Regions from separate parts of the Hafnia alvei genome, predicted to be linked through region 4. Evidence: predicted binding sites of a transcription regulator. Region 4 holds the regulator's gene; each other region holds the start of a gene.
The links. Region 4 encodes LexA, which represses DNA repair genes until DNA is damaged. Its sites were predicted from a motif close to TNCTGTATGTACATACAGNA; they were not measured.
Positions count from the first base shown of each region.

Region 1: the regulator LexA is predicted to act here: its motif matches at 2,532-2,551, upstream of dinB (DNA polymerase IV).
Region 2: the regulator LexA is predicted to act here: its motif matches at 1,420-1,439, upstream of umuD (translesion error-prone DNA polymerase V autoproteolytic subunit).
Region 3: the regulator LexA is predicted to act here: its motif matches at 3,483-3,502, upstream of umuD (translesion error-prone DNA polymerase V autoproteolytic subunit).

Region 1 covers NZ_OZ061315.1:3,689,831-3,695,270, reverse strand. Annotated here, with positions in the region: gene nqrF (NADH:ubiquinone reductase (Na(+)-transporting) subunit F) at 1-508, shown strand, start outside; gene AB3Y96_RS17405 (FAD:protein FMN transferase) at 680-1,744, shown strand; gene nqrM ((Na+)-NQR maturation NqrM) at 1,746-1,973, shown strand; gene dinB (DNA polymerase IV) at 2,573-3,634, shown strand; gene pepD (beta-Ala-His dipeptidase) at 3,706-5,166, opposite strand; gene gpt (xanthine phosphoribosyltransferase) at 5,422-5,440, shown strand, end outside.
Region 2 covers NZ_OZ061315.1:2,686,705-2,692,144, reverse strand. Annotated here, with positions in the region: gene AB3Y96_RS12925 (sodium:calcium antiporter) at 1-118, shown strand, start outside; gene AB3Y96_RS12920 (GNAT family N-acetyltransferase) at 251-1,150, opposite strand; gene umuD (translesion error-prone DNA polymerase V autoproteolytic subunit) at 1,454-1,873, shown strand; gene umuC (translesion error-prone DNA polymerase V subunit UmuC) at 1,873-3,141, shown strand; gene AB3Y96_RS12905 (DUF1471 domain-containing protein) at 3,336-3,614, shown strand; gene AB3Y96_RS12900 (acyl-homoserine-lactone synthase) at 4,008-4,655, shown strand; gene AB3Y96_RS12895 (LuxR family transcriptional regulator) at 4,636-5,376, opposite strand.
Region 3 covers NZ_OZ061317.1:77,715-83,154, forward strand. Annotated here, with positions in the region: gene AB3Y96_RS23460 (hypothetical protein) at 1-737, opposite strand, end outside; gene AB3Y96_RS23465 (DUF1380 family protein) at 795-1,208, opposite strand; gene AB3Y96_RS23470 (hypothetical protein) at 1,218-1,439, opposite strand; gene AB3Y96_RS23475 (DNA methylase) at 1,439-2,119, opposite strand; gene AB3Y96_RS23480 (hypothetical protein) at 2,492-2,827, opposite strand; gene AB3Y96_RS23485 (hypothetical protein) at 2,824-3,075, opposite strand; gene umuD (translesion error-prone DNA polymerase V autoproteolytic subunit) at 3,518-3,943, shown strand; gene umuC (translesion error-prone DNA polymerase V subunit UmuC) at 3,945-5,204, shown strand.
Region 4 covers NZ_OZ061315.1:370,980-376,419, reverse strand. Annotated here, with positions in the region: gene dinF (MATE family efflux transporter DinF) at 1-1,215, opposite strand, end outside; gene lexA (transcriptional repressor LexA) at 1,354-1,962, opposite strand; gene dpiA (two-component response regulator DpiA) at 2,127-2,825, opposite strand; gene dpiB (sensor histidine kinase DpiB) at 2,794-4,455, opposite strand; gene citC ([citrate (pro-3S)-lyase] ligase) at 4,847-5,440, shown strand, end outside.

The sequences.
Region 1 (5,440 bases), 3.3 Mb from region 4:
GCCTCCAGGGATTATGTCTTCCTATATCTGGTCGTTAAAACCGGGTGATAAAGTCACCATTTCAGGACCGTTTGGTGAGTTCTTTGCCAAAGAAACCGATGCGGAGATGATCTTTATCGGCGGCGGTGCGGGTATGGCACCAATGCGTTCGCATATTTTCGATCAGCTCAAGCGCCTGCATTCCAAACGCAAAATAAGCTTCTGGTACGGTGCACGCTCAACCCGTGAAATGTTCTACGTTGAAGATTTCGACAAACTGGCGGCAGAGAATCCAAACTTTACGTGGAACATCGCATTGTCCGATCCTCAACCTGAAGATAACTGGACGGGTTACACTGGCTTTATTCATAATGTGTTACTCGAAAACTATCTGCGCGCGCATCCAGCGCCGGAAGATTGTGAGTTCTATATGTGTGGGCCGCCGATGATGAATGCTGCGGTTATTAAGATGCTGAAAGATCTCGGGGTAGAAGACGAGAATATCATGCTCGATGACTTCGGCGGCTGATAGCCACTGTCTTTCAAGCTGCAGGTGTGTTGGCTTCCTTCGCTCACCCCAGTCACTTACTTATGTAAGCTCCTGGGGATTCGTTCAGTTGCCGCCTTCCTGCAGCTTGAAATCCATGGCTATCTATTTGTTGATAAGCTTTTTGTGGCGTCGCCAAAAAACGGGTTGAACATAATGACAAATAATACTGCGCGGGCGACCGCGTTTTTTATTCGCAATACACGCTGGCTGGCTTTTTGCGGGCTGGCTTTTTTGCTGACGGGATGTGGGCCGGAGCAGGTCAACATTGAAGGCAAAACGATGGGGACCTATTACTCCATCAAGTATGTCAGTGACTCAGGGATGCCCGCGCCGGAAAAAATTAAAGCCGAATTGGATAAGCGTTTGGAGCAGGTTAACGATCAGATGTCGACCTACCGTTCCAACTCTGAGCTGAGCCGTTTTAACCAAAGCACCGAGGTGAATACGCCATTCCCAGTTTCGGCTGCGACCGCAAAAGTGGTTGAAGAGGCGATTCGGATTAATAAAGTCACCGATGGCGCGCTGGATATCACCGTTGGGCCATTGGTTAATCTGTGGGGATTTGGGCCAGAAGGTCGTCCCGATCGTATTCCTACGGATGAAGAAATTAACCAGCGTCGTGGTTGGATCGGCATTGAGCATTTATCCGTACAGGGTAATGCGCTGGTGAAGAATATTCCTCAGCTTTATCTCGATCTGTCGTCTATTGCGAAAGGGTACGGCGTGGACGTTGTGGCCGAATATCTTGCTTCGTTAAAGATCACTAATTATATGGTGGATATTGGCGGCGAAGTGAGAACGCGTGGCATCAACGGAGACGGCGCACCGTGGCGCATCGCCATTGAAAAACCGCAGGCTGGGTTACAGCAGAGCGCTCAGGTCATTATTCAGCCGGGCGAGATGGCTATCGCGACCTCCGGTGATTATCGCAATTATTTTGAGCAAAACGGCCAGCGTTTCTCGCATGAAATTGACCCTAAAACAGGGCGTCCGGTCACACATCATCTGGTTTCAATCACCGTGCTGGCGCCTAGCTGTATGACGGCAGATGGCCTGTCGACTGGGTTAGACGTGATGGGGCCAGAGCGCGGAATGGCGTTGGCAAACCTGCTGGGTATTCCGGTATTTATGATTGTGAAAACTGAAAACGGTTTTGAGGATCGTTACTCGGATGCCTTTAAGCCTTATTTGGTGCAGGCAAAAAAAGGTAAATAATATGGCGACGGTGTTTATTGCGACCTTTGTGGTGTTTTTAGCGGTGATTGCCGGAATGTCTATCGGCTATATCATTAAGCGTAAAAGCATCCACGGCAGCTGCGGCGGCATCGCCAACCTCGGCCTTGAAAAAGTCTGCGACTGCCCTGAGCCCTGCGATGCGCGTAAAAAGCGCATGGCGCGCGAAGAAGCCCGACGTGAGATGCTGGAGAAGCATAGGATTATATGAAGGGGCAGTGCCAGTTGAATAGGGATAGCTCGCGAGTGTCATAGTTTCGTACGCCTAGCACATCGAAGCATACATATACACTGTGCAGGCGTCCGAGCAAGGCGGCTTGGCACCACCTTTCAGCCCACTTCGTGGGTTCCCTCGTTTCATATTCCGGTCTTAACGGAACGAACGACAATCGGCATCCATGCCTCCGTCGTTCTTTCGCCGATATCAATCGGCGAATCCTAACCTCCATGATTTACTCGGCTGTTCGGTAATGTGCCGAAAAAAGCAACCCTCAATATCTCGTGCTTTTGTCTTGGTTGGGAGAGCCGCCGGTATAAGGATGTACCGGTGGAGTTTGGGGCGCCCTGGATGGGCGATACCAAACCGTAGCGGAAATGGCGTCTCGGATAAAAGCGCGCGCGTGCAGAGACCACGCGCTGGTGGTCTCTGCACGTACGCCTTCACCAGTGTATCAATGAAGTTCGATATGAACAGGCGGGCGGAATCTTACACAGTAGCCCCATAAATGAAAGGCGGACGAACTCCTCCACTTCCCTTTTTCGATAATTAAACTGTATACTTATACAGTCATTAACTCCATCATTCTCTCTATGCGCAAAATCATACATGTCGATATGGACTGCTTTTATGCCGCAGTCGAAATGCGTGATTTCCCTGAGTTACGCGATGTACCGCTGGCGATTGGCGGGAGTCGCGATCGCCGCGGGGTGATCAGCACAGCAAACTACGCCGCGCGTAAATTCGGGGTGCGTAGTGCTATGCCGACAGGACAAGCGCTTAAGCTGTGCCCGCATCTCACGTTGCGTCCGGGAAGAATGGAAGTCTACAAAGATGTCTCGCGCCACATACGTGAGATTTTCCAGCGTTATACGTCTTTAATAGAGCCGCTGTCGCTCGATGAAGCCTACCTTGATGTTACCGACTGCACCCAGTGCTACGGCTCAGCCACGTTGATTGCAGAGCAGATCCGTAAACAAATCGCCGAAGAGCTCAATTTGACGGCGTCGGCAGGCATTGCTCCGATCAAATTTCTGGCAAAAATTGCTTCCGATCTGAATAAACCTAATGGTCAGTATGTGATTACGCCCGCGCAGGTTGATGATTTTATTCTCACGTTGCCGCTGAAAAAGATCCCCGGCGTTGGCAAAGTGACCGCCGCCAAACTGAGTGAACTGGGGCTGAATACCTGCGCCGACGTGCGCCGCTATAATTTGGCCGAGCTACTACGCCGTTTTGGCAAGTTTGGGCGCGTGCTCTGGGAACGCTGCCACGGTCAGGATGAGCGAGAAGTGATGCCCGATCGGCTGCGTAAGTCCGTTGGCGTGGAAAGAACGCTGTCAGAAGATATTCATAGCTGGGGAGAGTGCGAGGTTTTACTGGAAAAACTGTATGAAGAACTGGAGCGGCGCTTGGCGAAAGTGCAGCCAGATCTGCATATTGCACGGCAGGGCGTAAAACTTAAATTTCATGATTTTCAGCAGACAACGCAGGAGCATGTGTGGTCGATTCTGGATAAGCGCGATTTATTCCAGATAGCGCAGCAGGCTTGGGATGAACGCCGAAATGGCAGAGGTGTGCGGCTGGTGGGGCTGCACGTCACGCTGCTCGATCCACAGCTAGAAAAGCAGCTTTCGCTGGATATTGATGGTTAGGTTTAAGGGCGTGAAGGGATAAAAAAAGCCAACCCTCGGGTTGGCTTCTGTAACACGCAAAGACTTAGCGCTTAGGCTTTCTCTGGGATCGCTTTCAGCAGAGCGGTCAGCAGCTGCCAGTATTGGCCTACGCTGGCAATGTGAACTTGCTCATCCGGTGAATGTGGGCCAGTGATGGTTGGACCGATAGACACCATATCCATTTCTGGGTAAGGTTTTTTGAACAGACCACATTCCAGACCCGCATGGATAACCATGATGTTTGGCGTGGTATCAAACAGCTTCTGGTAAGTTTCACGCACCAAATGCATCACCGGAGAATTTGCATCCGGTTTCCAGCCTGGGTAGCTGCCTTTGGCTTCCACCTGCGCACCAGCCAGTTCACCAATAGAGTTCAGTTGGCTAACCACGGCATCTTTACCGCTGTCGATAAGCGAGCGGATCAGGCAGATAATTTGCGCTTCTTTCGCGTCGGTGGTGACAACACCTACGTTCAGAGACGTTTCTACTACGCCTTTCACTTCGTCGCTCATGCGGATCACGCCGTTTGGCGTGGCGTTCAGCAGGGCAATAAAGCGCTGTTGGCTGTCGGCGGTCAGAGCCTGAGAATCGCTGTGTGCGGTTTCCACCTGAACGCTCAGGTTTTTCTCTACCGCAGCCAGCTCAACTTTCAGAATACTTTGGAAAGCTTCGGCCAGCGTTTTCAGCTTAGCCAGATTCGCCGTAGGAACAGCCAGAACCGCGATGGCTTCGCGTGGGATCGCGTTGCGCAGCGTACCGCCGTTCAGATCTAATACGCGCAGGCCCAATTCGGCAGCGTGACCAGACAGGAAGCGCGCCAGCAGTTTATTGGCGTTGCCTAAGCCCAAATGAATATCACCACCGGAGTGGCCGCCTTTCAGGCCTTTCAGGGTCAGCTTAACCACGTCGTGTCCGGCAGGAACGGCTTCGCGCTGTAATGGCAGCGTAGTGATGAAATCAATACCGCCTGCGCAGCCCATGTAGATCTCACCTTCTTCTTCAGAGTCGGTGTTGATCAAAATATCAGCCTGCAACCAGCCCGCTTTCAGGCCGAATGCGCCTTCCATACCAGCTTCTTCGGTCATGGTCAGCAGTACTTCGATTGGGCCATGAGAAACGCTGTCATCGGCTAAAACAGCCAATGCAGAAGCCATACCGATGCCGTTATCTGCGCCCAGCGTGGTGCCGCGCGCTTTTACCCAGTCGCCGTCAATGTATGGCTGGATCGGATCTTTGGCGAAGTCGTGCACGGTATCGTTATTTTTTTGTGGAACCATGTCCAGATGCGCTTGCAGCACAACCGGCTTACGGTTTTCCATGCCGCGAGAGGCAGGCTTACGCAGCAGGACGTTACCTACTTCGTCACGTTCAACGTGGATGCCTTTTTCTTTAGCCCATGCAACGATGTGCGCGGCTAACGCTTCTTCATGATACGAAGGGTGAGGAATAGAGCAGATATCCGCAAAAATTTGCCACAGTGGCTGTGGAGATAGCTGAGACAGTTCAGACACGTTAAGTCTCCTGATAATCAGTTGTGCTGCCGATAACAGTGGCACAATAGGGGGTTAAGAGATAAAGCCATTTTTTCAGAGAATACCACTATATTTGCTTATGTGGACAGACTAAGGCACTAAATCCGCAATCGGGGTGCCGGCTTTCTGCGAAAGAGACTGGTTTTTATTGCTCTGGCTCTCTATAATCTCGCGCAACCTTTTTTCCCCCCGACCAATCTTTAAGCCATGAATATTATGGCTGGGACACTATTAATGAGCGAAAAATACGTTG
Region 2 (5,440 bases), 2.3 Mb from region 4:
AGCCATTGTCTATCTCTGGCAGATTTTTCGTCGTGGCAGCGTGGATGGGCGTGCATTAGTTATTGTCAGTGGAGGATATGGGCTGTTTGTGCTGTTGATATTCGGCTGTTTTGCGTAGCGATAAACATTGACGCGCTATCCGCACTATATGACCTGCATTATATGACGATGACGCCGGAGTGTATTTATAACTTCGGCGTTAACATGTTTATATAAGTTCTAACATTAAACTTGCATAGTACCTGTGAGTTTAAAAAATAGACTTCCCTAATTTTATTTCATTTGACCATAGTCCTTTATAGGCCCACTTATCGTTTGATCTGCCAATACTAAAAATAAATTCCTTATTTTTCTGTTGGCAAAGGCTATGGGCAGTATTGATATTAGCGAAGAGTAAAAGGCTTCCTACGCTAAAATCTTTTATATCGGTGTTAATCCCGCCATTATGATCGTCAAAATAGATCCAATTATTGCACTCTGCTTGATAAATTAAGTCGTAAGCACAGGCTTCACCCTTATAGAACAAGACGTTGCCAAAAATCATTGGTCGGATTGATTCTATAAAGTCGGCCAGCTCTTTGATATCACTGTGATGATGCTGACTCCCCCAACGCATACCAGATAATTTAAGGTAAATTGTGCTGAGCTGCTCGCTGCTAAAGGCGGAAACGGGAACCACTTCTCCGCCGTTGTTGAGAAACTTGTTCATCTCAGATTGTCTTTTCTTATTCGTTTTCTTAGAAAATGAATCTTTAACAAGACATATTGATCGACGGTTTAACACGCCATAGGTGAAGTTAATGAACTGTTTTTTATGCTTTATTGAGAGCTCTTTCGATTTTGCAGGCAGATAACAACGTCCCAGTTCTGGTGAAACGGGTAGAATAATGTTCTCAAATATAACGGGGATTTTCTTGTATGGATGAATAATCTCCCCACGTTTATCAGTGAATAATGCACCAACGATTTTTCCATTCACTTTTTTATGAAAAAACTGAATTTGGTTGGGGTCTCTATCCTCCAGTATTTTTAATACTAAAGGATGGTTGCATACACTCCCACCAAATGTGTGATAAGCCTGGCAATAAATCTCATAGCTAGATGGTTTCCATCCTAATAATTTTATTGGTAACATATTACGATTTTCCAAAATAACTCGGTTTACTTTTCGCAAATTTATCAATCCATACTTCAATATTAAGTAAACCAATTTACGTTACTAAAAAATCGCTGCTAAATACTCCAGAGGAAAACTCATGTTATTTCTGGGGCGTAGATTCGCCGCATTTTATCAGGGCCAAGCTGGTTCAGAATAAGAACTGAGCTGAAAAAAATATAATTCTTTCCAAATCAGAACTTTCTCGCATAGACCTGCCAATCTTGGACGTAGAGGCTGTTCATCATTAGAATCACGCACTATACTGTATGAATATACAGTTAATGGTTTAACATGATGAAATTCTATCCTGCCTGTTTAAGCAAGCTCTCAGTATCAATACCGCTTTATGCCGACAGCGTGCCTGCTGGTTTTCCAAGCCCTGCGGCTGATTACATCGATAAACCTATTAATCTGAATGAGCTACTCATTGCACATCCGGCATCAACCTATTTTGTGCGCGTTTCTGGTGAGTCAATGACGGGCGCGGGGATCTTTGATGGTTCACTACTGCTGGTGGATTCGAGTATTAGGCCTAAGCATAACGACATTATTATTGCGTGCCTCGGGGGAGAGTTCACGGTAAAGCGCTATGTAACCCGCCCGAGGATCATGCTAATTGCCGAAAACCCTGAGTACCCAGCGATCGAATTCAATGACGGGGAAGATCTTGAGACATTCGGGGTCGTTAAGTTTGTGATCAATGAGGCGCGTTAATGTTTGCCCTTGTTGATGTGAATAGTTTCTATGCCAGCTGCGAAGCGGTGTTTCGCCCAGACTTGCATGGCAAGCCGATTGTGGTTCTTTCAAACAACGACGGCTGTGTCATTGCTCGCTCTGCGGAGGCCAAAAAGCTCGGCGTCAGCATGGGAGCGCCTTATTTCAAACAGCGGAAGCTGTTCGAACAATATGGCGTACACGTTTTTAGCAGTAATTACTCGCTTTATGGCGATATGAGCCAGAGAGTGATGTTACTGCTTGAGGCCATGGCACCGCGTGTTGAAGTGTATTCCATTGATGAGGCGTTTCTGGATCTGCGAGGCGTCAGTCATTGCCATAATCTAGAAGCGTATGGGCACGAAGTCCGTGAGCAAATCAAGCGGAGTACTCACCTTGCCGTGGGGATAGGTATTGCTCCGACGAAAACGTTGGCTAAGCTTGCCAACCATGCGGCAAAGCAGTGGCCGCAAACCGCAGGCGTTGTCGATTTATCTCATAAGCTAAGGCAACGCAAACTGATGGCATTAATGCCCGTTGAAGAGGTGTGGGGCGTTGGCCGGCGACTATCTAAGTCGCTCAAAAATGCGGGTATTGATACGGCTCTGAAGCTGGCTGATATGGATCTGGCCTATATTCGCCGTAACTATACCGTTGTCCTTGAAAGAACCGTGCGGGAGTTACGTGGTGAATCATGTTTAAGCATTGAAGATGTTGCGCCGACAAAGCAGCAAATTGTGTGTAGTCGTAGCTTCGGCGAGCGAATTACTGAGTATCAGGATCTGAAGGAGGCTATCTGTAGTTATGCCGAAAGGGCGGCAGAAAAACTTCGAAGGGAAGGTCAGTTTTGCAAGCACGTGAGTAGCTTTATTAAAACCTCGCCATTTTCTGAGTATGAATTGCATTACAGCAACTTGGCGTCGACGCGGTTAGAAATTCCCACGAATGATACGCGAGACATTATCAAACACGCATTACTTTGCTTAGATAACATTTGGAAGCCCGGCAAGCGCTATCAAAAGGGGGGCGTTATGCTCGGCGATTTCTACGATCACGGTATTTCGCAGCTAAATCTGTTTGATGAGTTTAGCCCTAAGCCCAATGCTGAAGCGCTAATGAAAGTGCTCGATGAGATAAATAATAAAGGACGCGGGAAAATATGGTTTGCTGGGCAGGGAATACAGAGAGGCTGGCAGATGAAGCGCAACATGTTATCTCCAGCATATACCACGCGTTTTAGCGACCTGCCGATGGTAATGGCCCACTAGGAATAACTCTATTCCGGCGCTTGGCGCGAGATCAAATTTTATTAAGTGGTATGGGTTTTGGGTTAATTGAGCAGGGCTGCGGCGTGCATTATGGATTACGTTAAGTATATAAAATGTGAATAATTTGATGTGGATCATTCATGTGTGTTGATTATATGTTACGGTTGGTATTCATAATGAGCATGGAGTGTTATATGAAAAAAGTTATTTTAGCTACCGCCCTCGCTTTCTCAATGACGGCATTCAGTGCCACTGCGGCGGACCTGATTTCCAAGGATGAAGCTCATCATTTTAAATATGAGTATATTGGAAATGTATCTGTAGGTGCGACTAACGGAGAAGTTGGCTCTCCTTCCGATCTGCATAAACGTTTATCAAAACTGGCAGATGAAAAGGGTGGCAAATACTACGTGATTATTGCCGCCCGTGAGCATGGTCCTAACTTTGAAGCTGTAGCTGAAGTTTTCAAATAAATAAAATGAATATAAGGGCTACTTTATAGTAGCCTTTTTACATAACAGCCCCGCGATTGAGAGCAAACCTGTTGAAATCAGGTTTGGTAATCCATTTATTACACTCAGATTTTCTACATATTAGCTCATTTTGCTTTTCTGTTAGGGAAGGTAAACGCGTTTTGTTTTGAACCACTCGCTTGAATAATCCTAAAATGATGCCCGATATCTCCCAACAAATGCATATATCTGCTCAGATTGCCTTTGAACTCTGAAAATGAGTTGCGGCTTTGATCCCAGACTTTTATAACCTATCTTCAAATATTCTTAAAAAAAACTGTACAATAGCAGCACGCGAAAAACACCAGCCATAGATAATATGGATAGTAACTAAAATGTAATCAAGGTGATGGAATGCTTGAGCTATTTGATGTCAGTTACGAAGAGCTGAATGGGGTTCGTTCTGATGAACTCTATCGACTGAGAAAAAAAACGTTCAGTGACCGGTTGGGATGGGATGTTGTCTGCAACAAAGACATGGAGTTCGATGAGTTTGATAATCCTAATACACGTTACATCCTAGGATTATATGAGGGACAACTTGTCTGTAGCGTGCGCTTTGTCCCATTGGATGAGCCTAATATGATTACTCACACGTTTCAGGCTTGCTTTGCAGATGTGCCTTTACCCGCAGGTGAAATGGAATCAAGCCGATTCTTTGTTGATAAATCACGCGCGAGGGATTTGTTAGGCGAGCGATACCCGCTAAGTCAGGTGCTATTTTTAGCGATGATAAATTATGCTAGGCACTATGGCTGCAATGGTATCTACACTATCGTTAGCCGAGCAATGCTAACAATATTGAAACGTTCAGGTTGGCAAATTAAGCCGCTTAAGGAGGCATATCTGAGTGAGGATGAGCGAATCTATCTGGTTTATCTCCCAACAGACTCTGCCAGTCAAACAAAAATGGCTGCAAAAATAAGCGCTTCAGTCAGTGGTATTCAGTCCCAGCTGGTTAATTGGCCGATGTCGATAGCCGTTACACCGGCATTGGTGTAATAAGATCAAGTTCAACGCCCAACCTTATTGCTTGTCGGGCGTTGCTTACTCCAAGCTTGCTCACAACGTTGCCCATATGAAACTTCACGGTGCGCACTGAAATACCTACGATCGTAGCAATTTCGGCGTAGGTTTTGCCCATGCTGGCCCAATAGAGCACTTCATTTTCACGCAGAGTGAAAATTGGTTTGTCCGAATCGATTTCGATGTCTTCTTTACCAAAAGATATCGATTGAACGAGATGATACATCTGTTCGTTAATTTCAATCAGGTGCATCTGAATATTGCCGCGCTCAGATGCCAGCTTTTTCTCTAAGTTTTCCTTCATATTGCTATCAATGATTAATGATAAAAGCGCTAGATTATTCAAATGATCGTGCAGTACGAAGGTGAATCCGTTAGCAATGTTGTATTGCTTCGATAGCGAAAAAATCTTTGAAATCTTGAGATCTGACATCAATGTGATGTTCTCGTCCCACGCGAAGGGTGAAGTGCGTTTGAAACCGGTTAAGATGACCGGATCGATATGCTGCAGATTATTAGTACGATAGAGGTTAACCCATTCATCGGGATAGCTTGAAATGATAAGCAGTTTTGACGGATTTTTTTTATTGATAACCGTATATGCGTACTCAGGGCTGCCTAAATGCGACAGTTTTCTATCGATATAATCTCGGAGCGTTTCCGTTAGTATCGGATTTTCATTGAAAACAGAAAACATTTGGGCTCCTAGACGTTCAATTTCCCATATCTGAGTGACAATATGTACTTTAGTACAGGGCGCA
Region 3 (5,440 bases), on a different replicon from region 4:
ATAACGTCGTGTAGCACCGTCCAATCCAACCATTGGTGAGGGGGGCATTCAGGCAAACGCAACACATCCTCTTGTAGACCGTGGGAAAGAATATGTTCAACTGATTCACACACCAGATACAGCTCAATAGCGCCAAATCGAGCGCCTTTGTTAAGGATCGCGTCCAGCACCTCGGGCAGCGTATCGTCGTTTTCATCCAACCAACCCGGCTGGTCACTTTCTTTAGCCACAAGGCGGAAACGGCGTGTCTGGCGCTCAAACACCGTTTGTCCGGTTGACATTAACGCGGCCTGAATGCGTCGTGAATCTGCCAAAACTTGAGCACATACCGTCATAATCGCCTCGCGTATACAGGTTAGGACAATGGTGAGTTCCTCCTGCGTGAGCCATTGCGCGGCAAAGGGAATGGCAATCTGTGTTGCGTCCCCCGGCAGCATCGGCTCTTGCGTGTATCGGTTGCCATATAGCACTAACTCGGCTTGGCTGCCCGTTAGCTTGTCGATGGCATCTTCCAGCCGATAACGCATCGGGGCCAACGTCTGGCGGGTATACGGCTGCAAGACAGTCACCAGCTCGGCGGCGTTCAATCGCGCGTAAATGCTTATCCAACCCGGCCAGCGCCCTGGATAGCATTGGACGACATCAATATGGTCAGGCCATCCCTGCGCTAATATCAGCGCCCTACCGTGATAGCAAATCAGGGCGTTGAGTGCGGTATTTTCATTATTTTCGTGCATATGAAGCACCTCAAATCAAAGGGGTATTCACGCCGCGCACGGCGGCGTGAATAACGATTAAGACTGCAACAATTTGCGTATCTGGATCAGGTCGTTAAGTTTGTGCTGCATCCCTTCGGGGATCTCGCGGTTCTCGTCGCGTGATTGCCACTCTTTCGGCCATAAGGCTTGCTCGGCTAACGTCACCACGCGGGTTAACAGGCTGGCTGGCAGCGTGACCTGCTGCATTTCGTCCTTCACGTCATTGAGCAAGTTTCCCGCAAGGTCGGCCCCCACACCGTTTAAATGGTGATCGTCTATCGCACCTATTTTGGCTAACACCGCTTTCACTTCCTCGTCGTTGAGTGAGAGATCCCAACCTTCGGCAAACGCCGCCATGTCGTCGGCGGTCCAAATCAGGAGTGCCAGCGGCGTATCGGCAGAAAAGCCTTCTTCAAGTTGCGCGCAAATGTGTTGTCGTGTTCCGTACATGGCTATCTCCTAATCTTTAAAAGATTCATCGAGGGTTAACACTTCGCAATATGCTTTGAGATATAACTCATTGATACGGCGTAAGGTTTGCGATGCCAACAGTACCGGCAGCGATTCAGCTTGGTAGTTGTATTGCTGCTCAAGCCCGTTGAGCGTCTGGCGTAAATCGCACATGGCGTTGGCCAGTGCCCCCACGTCGGCACGTAGTCCTTCGAATCCGTCGTAGTTCATTACGCAGCCTCCGGTAGCCATTCATCATTTGCGGCGGGTTGTTGCATGGCACGCTGGACCGTCATAAGACGGGCGCGCCCTGCTTTGTGATACTGCTCAAGGAGCTCGATGCCGATGTAACGACGTCCAGCTTGAAGGGCCGCGACGCAGGTCGAACCGCTGCCTGCAAAGGGGTCTAACACAATCGCGCCAGGGGCGGTAAAAGACTCGATGATCGGTTGTAAGCTCGTGACGGGCTTCTCGGTCGGATGATGCCGATTGCCGCTGTATTTCCAACCTTGCACATCAGGCAACGGGTGTTGTGGCAAGCGTGGGCGGCCTTTCGCCAGTATGTAAGCGCATTCATGTGTGTAGCCGACGTAGGCCGATTTTGACGTGTAAGTTTTAGTGAAAACGAAATGCCCCACAATGCTAAACCCTGCGGCTTTCCACGCAGCAATAAAGCGGTCGGCACGGTTCCAGCCGTAAAAGCTGACCATCAGCGCGTCTTTTTTCAGTACGCGATACATCTCATGACAAGCTGGCTGTAACCATTCGTCCGTGACGTCACCCGCAATCGTTCGGCCTTGACGGTCGCGAAAGCCGACAAGGTACGGAGGATCGGTGAGAATAAAATCGACGGCGTTGTCTGGAAAGCCAGCCATAATTTCGACGCAATTGCCCTGCACAAATCGTGACATAAGAAAGTCTCCTCGGGTTAGGGTGCCCGCAGGAGGGAGCCGCCACGGCTCCCGTTCCCTACTGCACGGGGCCTGTAGGCCGTGACCGGTAACGGGTCAAGCTGACCGTGGAATACCGGAGTCGTCGGCTTTTTGACGGCGAGGATATGCCGCGAAAGCGGCTTGAAGGGCGATCCTTAAAGGGCGTCTGGATGGCGTAAAATCACAACGACGCCGAACAGGCGCGGAGAAAACGCCCGCCCCGTGGCCACCGGTTGCGGCACACTGGCACCGTGCAGTGGAGTCCCCCGCGCAGCGGCGTGGATGAGGAGCGTTGCGACATCCTTATATACAGACGTCGAAGAACAGGGCAGTCACTCTGCCCTGTCTGAATTAGCGGGTTATTTCCCGCCAGTCATTACCGTATTCGTCACAGATGACGGGGTCGTCCAGTGTTCCGGTCACAGGCCATGCATCAAGGAACTTCAGCCCACGCACAATACTGTTCTCAACATCGTCGAGCAAAATGATGCTGTTAAACCAAACACTCCCGCATGGCCAGCGCCAGCTGTACCCTTCGTGAACAGTTTTTCCGTCCTCCCACCACGTGCGTCCCATCATCATTGCTCCCGCCTCGGCAAGCTCCGGGGTCTGCGCAGAAACCATATGGTAAACCATCATTTCCACGCCGCTGATTTCAACGGCGAATCCAACAAGCCACGTATTCATACGGATTTGACCTCATCAATCGCACACTGCAGAGCGTCCCAATTTAATCCGATATTGGCATCATGGCTGTCTTGCGCACGCTCCATAGCCGCTTCAATCATGTATTCATCGAGCGTGTCGTCGAGGGATAAAAAGTCGTCGGCCAGCCAGAACGTCCCGCAACACAAGGCATCGTCGGGGTAGCGTGAAAGTCGGCTTTTAAAGGCAGCGATTGTCATTGACCGCGCGGTTACATCAGGTTTCAACATAGAAATATCCTCAGCATCCGGCACCCTTCTGTGCCGTGCCCCCACAACAGACGGGCTTTTGGCGAAGACGTCAGGGGCGGCGCGCAGGCCGCAGCGTGACGTTAACGGGCTGAATGCGCCGTTAACGTCAGGAACGGGCGAGCACCGGCGATAGCTTCCCTTGACGACGCAGCCGCCCGGCTAAAGTGCGGGCACGGCACAGGACGGACTATCCACATAATGACTGCAGAACATTGTGGATAACCTGCCCGTAACCGATCGAGAGAGGGATGTGACAAGAGAAACCTTCAATTGTTTATTTTTTGAGCCACCGGAAGATAAAATGGCGAATTCTTTTTCAGTTAAAACACGTCATTAGGAAAAAGGAATTTTCCCAACTTGCCATATAGGAACATTCCCGCTCATAATACTGGTAATCCATACAGTATTATGAGTTTTAACAATGAAAGCAGAAATCATCACGGCCATTACAACCTCACGCCTTCAACTGCCACTTTTTAGCGATACCTGCGCGGCCGGTTTTCCTTCTCCGGCTCAGGACTACATTGAAGCGCAGCTCGATTTAAATGATTTCTGTATCCGTCACCCTTCAGCGACATACTTCGTTCGTGCGCAGGGTGAATCAATGGTTGAAGCGGGCATTTTGTCAGGCGATTTATTGGTGGTAGACCGCGCCCTGACACCGTCTCACGGAGATACGGTCATCGCTGCAGTGGACGGAGAATTCACGGTTAAGCGGCTTTGCACACATCCGCAGCTCTGCTTGCAGCCGATGAACAGTGCTTACAGCCCAATATTTGTCGATCCTGACGAGTTGGATATCTTTGGGGTAGTCACGCACGCAATTCATACGCTGGACAAAAGTTAATATGTTCCTGCTCTGCGATGTAAATGCGATGTACGCCAGCTGCGAACAACTGTTTAGGCCCGACTTGAAGGGAAAACCGGTGATCGTGCTTAGCAACAACGACGGCGCGATTGTCGCAGCGAACAGAGAGGCGAAAGCACTCGGCATCAAACGAGGCGCCCCATTCTTTCAAGCTAAGGCATTGATTCAACAGCATCAGATAGCCTGTTTCAGTTCGAATTACGCGTTATATGGCGACATCAGCCACAGGATAATGTCGATATTAGAGTCACTGGCACCGTCGCTGGAAATTTATAGTATTGATGAGGCATTTCTACAGATAGCCGGCATCGATGCCAGCGAGCCGTATCTTGATTATGGACGACGAGTTCGGGCGACCGTAGCCCAACGAACGGGCCTAACCTGTGGCATTGGTATCGCACAAACGCGGACGTTGGCCAAGTTAGCCAACCACGCAGCAAAGACCTGGCCCGCCACGGGAGGCGTCGTCGATTTAAGCGACCGCATACGTCAGCGCAAACTGATGGCGCTGCTTCCGGTCGACGAGGTATGGGGAATTGGACGCAAGCTGTCAGCAAAACTTCGCTTAATGGGTATCGAAACGGTCCTGCAGCTGGCTGACGCGAACTTGCAGTTGATGAAGAAAACATTCGGCGTCGTTGTTGAGAGAACCATCAGAGAGTTAAACGGCATACCCTGTATATCGATTGAAGCGCTGCCGGCAAAACAGCAAATCATCTGCAGCCGTAGTTTTGGAGAACGCATCACGCAGCTGCAGGACATGAAACAAGCGATATGTCAGTACGCCGAACGTGCTGCTGAAAAGCTGCGTGAGGAAAAGCAGTATTGCCGCCACGTTAGCGTTTTTCTGCGTACCAGTCCGTATGCCAACGAGCCGCAGTACGGCAACAGTGCTAATCAGATCATGATGTTGGCCACACAGGATACGCGCGATATTGTCGCAGCTGCGATGAAAGCGCTGTCTCAAATCTGGCGGGATGGATATCGCTATCAAAAAGCGGGGATCATGCTCAATGATTTCTGCAGTCGTCCGGGACAGATAGACATGTTTGATGAGACGCCGCCGCGCGCGAACAGTGAACAACTGATGAAAGTTGTCGATCGCATTAACAGCACAGGTGTCGGAAAAGTATGGTTTGGCGGACAGGGGATTGAGAAAGGCTGGAGGATGAAAAGAGAAATGCTATCGCCAGCATATACGACGCAATGGAAAGATCTCCCTATCGCAGCCTTGTCATAACCCCCCAGAGAACGCTTCAGGTCACACGCTAGATAGCTCGTTAACAAAAGACACCTACATGTCATATATATGACATGTAGGTGTGCGCAACTAAAAAACATCAACCATAAAATGCTCATATGATAATACTTAAAAACACATATATGTATTGATATGAGATTTACAACCACTCACTAAGCCTGTAAAATCCCAACAAGAACACATATATGTATACATAGTAATATATATGTGTATTT
Region 4 (5,440 bases):
ACCTAACCAAGGGAGCGTTAATAACGTTAAGCCATAACCTGCAGCGGCAACGGCCATGCTATTACGCATTTCAGCACCGCGCGTCGCACCGATAAACATCCCATCCAGCAGGTAACACCATACGCCCAGCAGCGGTAAAACAATTTGCCATGGCAGATAGTGCAACGCCAACGATTGTACTTCTGGCAACGAGGTTAATATCTGAATGATTTGCTGGCCAAATACGGCATACAGCATGGCAAAAAATACCGCTACGATACCGGCCTGCCGACAGGCGGAATGCCAAATTTTCTGCAGTTTACGACCGTCGCGTGCACCATAGGCCTGCCCTGAATGAGCTTCCACCGCATAGGCAAAGCCATCCAGAGCATAGGCGGTAAATGTCAGTAAATTCATCAGAACCGCATTCACCGCCACCACTTCGCTTCCCATTCTGGCCCCAAGGATAGTCAGCGATGAAAAGCATAATTGCAGCAATAAAGAACGCAGCATGATGTCACGGTTTAACGCCAATAGGCGGCGAAGATTTCCCCGCCACGCATTGCGGAAATATTCCAGATGCAGGCCGCGCAGCTTCATCACGTGCCAAACAAGGCCGATCCCGAGTAAAAAGGTCGCGTAGTCAGCAATCACCGTGGCACTTGCCGCTCCGGGCACTTTCCAGCCCAGACCAACAACAAACCACAGGTCGAGCGTGATGTTAATAACATTGCCCACAACCAGCAATATGACCGGCGCACGGGCATATTGAACGCCTAGCAACCAGCCAAGAATAACGAGGTTTGCCAACGTAGCAGGCGCACTAAGCCAGCGGATCTGCATAAACAAACGAGCCTGCTCCAGCACATCTTCATGGCCGCCGACAATCCGCAGCACGCCGTTAATCAAAGGTTGTCGCAGCGCGATAATAGCAACCCCTGCCAGCAACGCTATGAGCAGCGGCTGCACAAGCGCGCGAGCCAGCGCCGTTTTATCCCCCGCGCCGAATGCTTGCGCAGTCAGCCCCGTGGTGCTCATGCGTAAAAACAACAGCAGCATAAATAAGAATGACGTAGCCATCGCGCCAACGGCTACGCCACCAAGATAAACAGGGCTATCCAAGTGCCCAATCACAGCGGTATCGACTAACCCTAATAAAGGAACAGAGATATTCGACAGGATCATCGGCAGTGCAAGGATCCACAGCGCCTTATCGGTTGGTGTAAGCATTTTCATTTTTTGAATTCATTCCAGATAACCTACTCGTTATCCCAACAAAAAAAGGTTTCAGACATGAACAAATATGCCGCATAAAAAAGCCCCAATTAAGGGGCTTAGTCTATCGGTGTGATGTTAAACACAACAGCCGAAGTTTTAGATCCAGTCACCGTTACGAATAACGCCCACCGCTAAACCTTCGATCGTGAAGTTTTGCTCGCGCAGGTCAACAACGATAGGCTCGAAGTCGCTGTTTTCTGGCAACAGCTTGACAATATTACCTTGCTTTTTCAGACGCTTAACCGTTACTTCATCTTCGATACGCGCAACCACAACCTGTCCATTACGCACATCCTGGGTTTTATGTACGGCCAGCAAATCGCCGTCTAAAATACCGATATCACGCATCGACATGCCGTTAACACGCAGTAAGAAATCCGCGTTTGGCTTAAATAAAGCAGGATCCACCTGATAGTGGCCCTCAATATGTTCTTGCGCTAACAGCGGCTCACCCGCTGCCACACGGCCAATTAAAGGCAGGCCCGTTTCATCTTCCATTAGCAAGCGAATACCACGGGAAGCACCGGAAACGATCTCAATAACACCCTTGCGCTGCAACGCTTTTAAATGTTCTTCGGCCGCATTAGGAGAGCGGAATCCCAAGCGCTGAGCAATTTCAGCTCGGGTTGGCGGCATGCCAGTTTGTTCAATATGGTCACGAATCAGATCGTAGACTTCCTGCTGTCTGGCTGTAAGTGCTTTCATTCCACCACCTGTTTGTTTATACAGTTTTGCTGTGAGTATATACAGGTAGCGACCATTTTGAAACCGTGAAATACATAAAGATTGAGCCGTAGCGCAACTGAACTACATTGAGCGTGCATTTTTTGTATTTTCAGCCAGCTACCCGTCAATAATCTGCCAATTCATCAGCCTTTTTTGGCCGTTTCTGGCGCTCTATAGGTTCGCTGTGGGCGGCCAACCTTTCCATACACGATTTCAGCCATAATCAGATGGCGACCCGCGCAAAACTCTAAGTAGCGCCGTGCCGTTGTTCGGCTAAGTTTAAGCTCCTGCGCAACGGTTTCAGCGGTATGACGCGCCTCGGGATCGGCAAATAGCTTTTGCACCTTATCTAAGGTCAGCGCATCAATGCCAACCGGCAGCTCTTCTTTCTGTTCACCACGCGCATAGGCATTGAACATATCATCGATCTGACGTTGGCTGGCGCTATCGTTATTGGCTAGCATTCGCTTGCGCACATGGTAGCGCTCAAGCGTTTGCCCTAAGCGCTCGTAGGCAATCGGCTTCACCAAATAGTCAAATACGCCGCAGCGCACCGCATCTGACACCGTATCCATATCACTCGCAGCAGTGGTAAAGACCACACCACCGGGGAAACGAGCCTGAGTTAACTCGTGCAGTAGCGTGATGCCTTTGCCATCGGGTAAATAGTTATCCAGCAAGATCAGATCGGGTTTGAATCGCTCAATCATCATTCTGGCCTGAGCAAGATTTCCCGCCAACCATACCTGACCACAGCCTTGGAAATGGCGAATAAACTCCGCATGCATCTCTGCAAGCGGAGTCTCGTCTTCAACAATTAGAATCGTTATTGGTTGTGTCATAAGTCTTTTTCACTTTCGGAATAAATACGGAAAATAAAGTTCCGCAAGGTTCGTTGTCTTCCAACGTAATCACACCACCACAGCGGCCAACATAGCTGGCAATCAGATATAGTCCTATACCATGCTCACCGGCGTCTTCTGTTTTGGTGCTTACCCCTTGCTCAAAAATAGCCTCACGTAAAGACTCAGGAACGCCACATCCTTGATCGGCTACTTCCACGATCACATCCTCGCCTTCGTCGCTAAGATACAGCTCGATGGTTTTATTACCCTGCAAATTCTTCAGGCTAGCATCAAAGGCATTGTCGAGTAGATTACCCACGATGGCCGCAAACTCCGTGCTATCTAGCCCTTCAGGCAACTGACGTAGCTGGCTGCCTTCAACCAAATTAAACGTTAGTCCTAGTTCACGAGCGCGCTGTGCTTTGCCAAAAAGCAGCCCCGCAACCTGACGATCGTCGAAAGAACCTCTCAGGTTATCAATAAGCTGCTGCTGCGCCTGTGACTCACCTTTTACCATTGCGAGCGCACGATCATATTCTTTCATTTGTAATAGCCCGTTGAGCGTCGACATCCAGTTAAGATGCTCATGGCGTAACGTGCGCAGGCTTTCAACATATTGTTTGATCTGCGTGAGCTGGGCGTTAAGCGTGCTAATTTCATCTTTGCTACGAAAACTGATAATTGCGCCCAATAGCTCATCGCCGAAATGTATGGCGGCACGGTTAGCAATCACGCTTAAGCCGTTAAAAGTGCAAATGACATCTTGCCGCTTTTCTTCAATCTGTTCCGTGAAAAAGCCCGCAGGATCAACAACCTCTTCGATAGGTTTCCCCAACCATTGCCTTCCTGGCGAGCGTAACCCTAACATTTTGCGCGCATTTCGGTTGATCGCAGTAATCAACCCATCGGGATCGACCGCAATAAGTCCCTCATATACTGAACCAAACAGCGCGTCTTGTTGGCGTACCACGCGCGCAATTTGGCGCGGTTCCATCCCTAGCATCTGTCGACGAATGTGCGAAGCAAACATCCACGATAGCAGCATCAAGATAATCAGAATCAAGACAAATACGCCTGCCAAAGGCAGTAAAAAGTCTAGCCGCCAGCTATCTATTTTGCTGACCAAATAGCCAAGCGAAACGACACCAATAATTTTGCCCTGCTCATCAAAAATTGGCGTTTTCGCGCGCATTGCCATACCGATAGAGCCTTTGCCGGTGATAAAATAACTCTCACCACGCTCCAGTGCCCCGGGCTTACTCCACTGCATAGGAAGACCAATTTTGGCCGGGTTGGGATGATATAAGCGGATAGAATTTTTATCCCCGATAACAACATAGTCAAAATCCGAACCGGTACCTAATTTATTGGCGATAATGGCAAGACGTTTGGTATCTCTATTTTTCACCGCCGTGACAACACTATCAATTGAAGCAATGATTTTGGCTTGGTTCATTGCCATATCACGTACATGATTGCTGAGATAATCTTCAAAAGAGGCGGATAGATATTTCCCCAACGCTGCGACCAATAATGTCGAGACTAGGAGTAATAAAAGAAATATTCGTAAAGGAAATGCGATGCGGCTAAAAAACCTAAATTCTTTAACATTTGGTTTGCCAAACATCGATATTTCCTCTTTTTTGCGGCGAAAAGATGGACTAGTATCAGGGAAATGTAATGAATATGTTTCCTTGTTTTCTACCCACTATGGATTAGATCGTTGCAGATTCTACGGATTAAATCAATTAAACAAATAAAAACCACGTTAGTTATGCAAATAAAGATAATTAAAGAAATAAAAACCATTAAGTCTATTTAATTCTGATAACTCTTTGTGAAATAGGTCAAGATTTCCCGCCTTAATACTCCTTACGATCATTCCGTCAACGCAAAAATATAAACGAATAAGATTAAAGCGTTGCGTCGAGCAATTGAAAATAAAACGTTATTAATATGCAACAAATCACAACAATTGTGACCCTACTGCACGCATGCGGCAAGCAACAGGAAACTTTATGTTTGGTAATACCGTATTTTCTCAGGTTAAGCGTTCGGAAAATAAGAAGATCGCTGTCATCGCTCATTTTCTTCGAGAAAATGGCCTGAGCATTGATTCCACGGTGGAAGTATTTATTACCGTCACCCGTGATGACCAGCTAATCGCCTGCGGTGGGATAGCGGGGAATATTATTAAATGTGTTGCTATCAGTGAATCTGTTCGTGGTGAAGGCCTCGCGCTCACCCTCGCCACAGAATTAATTAATCTGGCGTATGAAAAGCACTGCACTCATTTATTTATATACACAAAAACCCAGAACGAAGCGTTATTCAAGCAGTGCGGCTTTTATACCGTCACCAGCGTACCCAACGTCATGGTGCTGATGGAAAACAGCGCCACACGAATTCAGCGCTACGCCAGCTATCTCACGACGCTACGCCACGACGGCAATAAAATTGGCAGCATCGTTATGAATGCCAACCCGTTTACCAACGGGCACCGTTATCTGGTTCAGCAGGCGGCGGCGCAATGCGATTGGCTGCACCTGTTCTTGGTCAAAGAGGATACTTCACGTTTTCCTTATGAAGACCGCCTCGAACTGGTGCGTGCC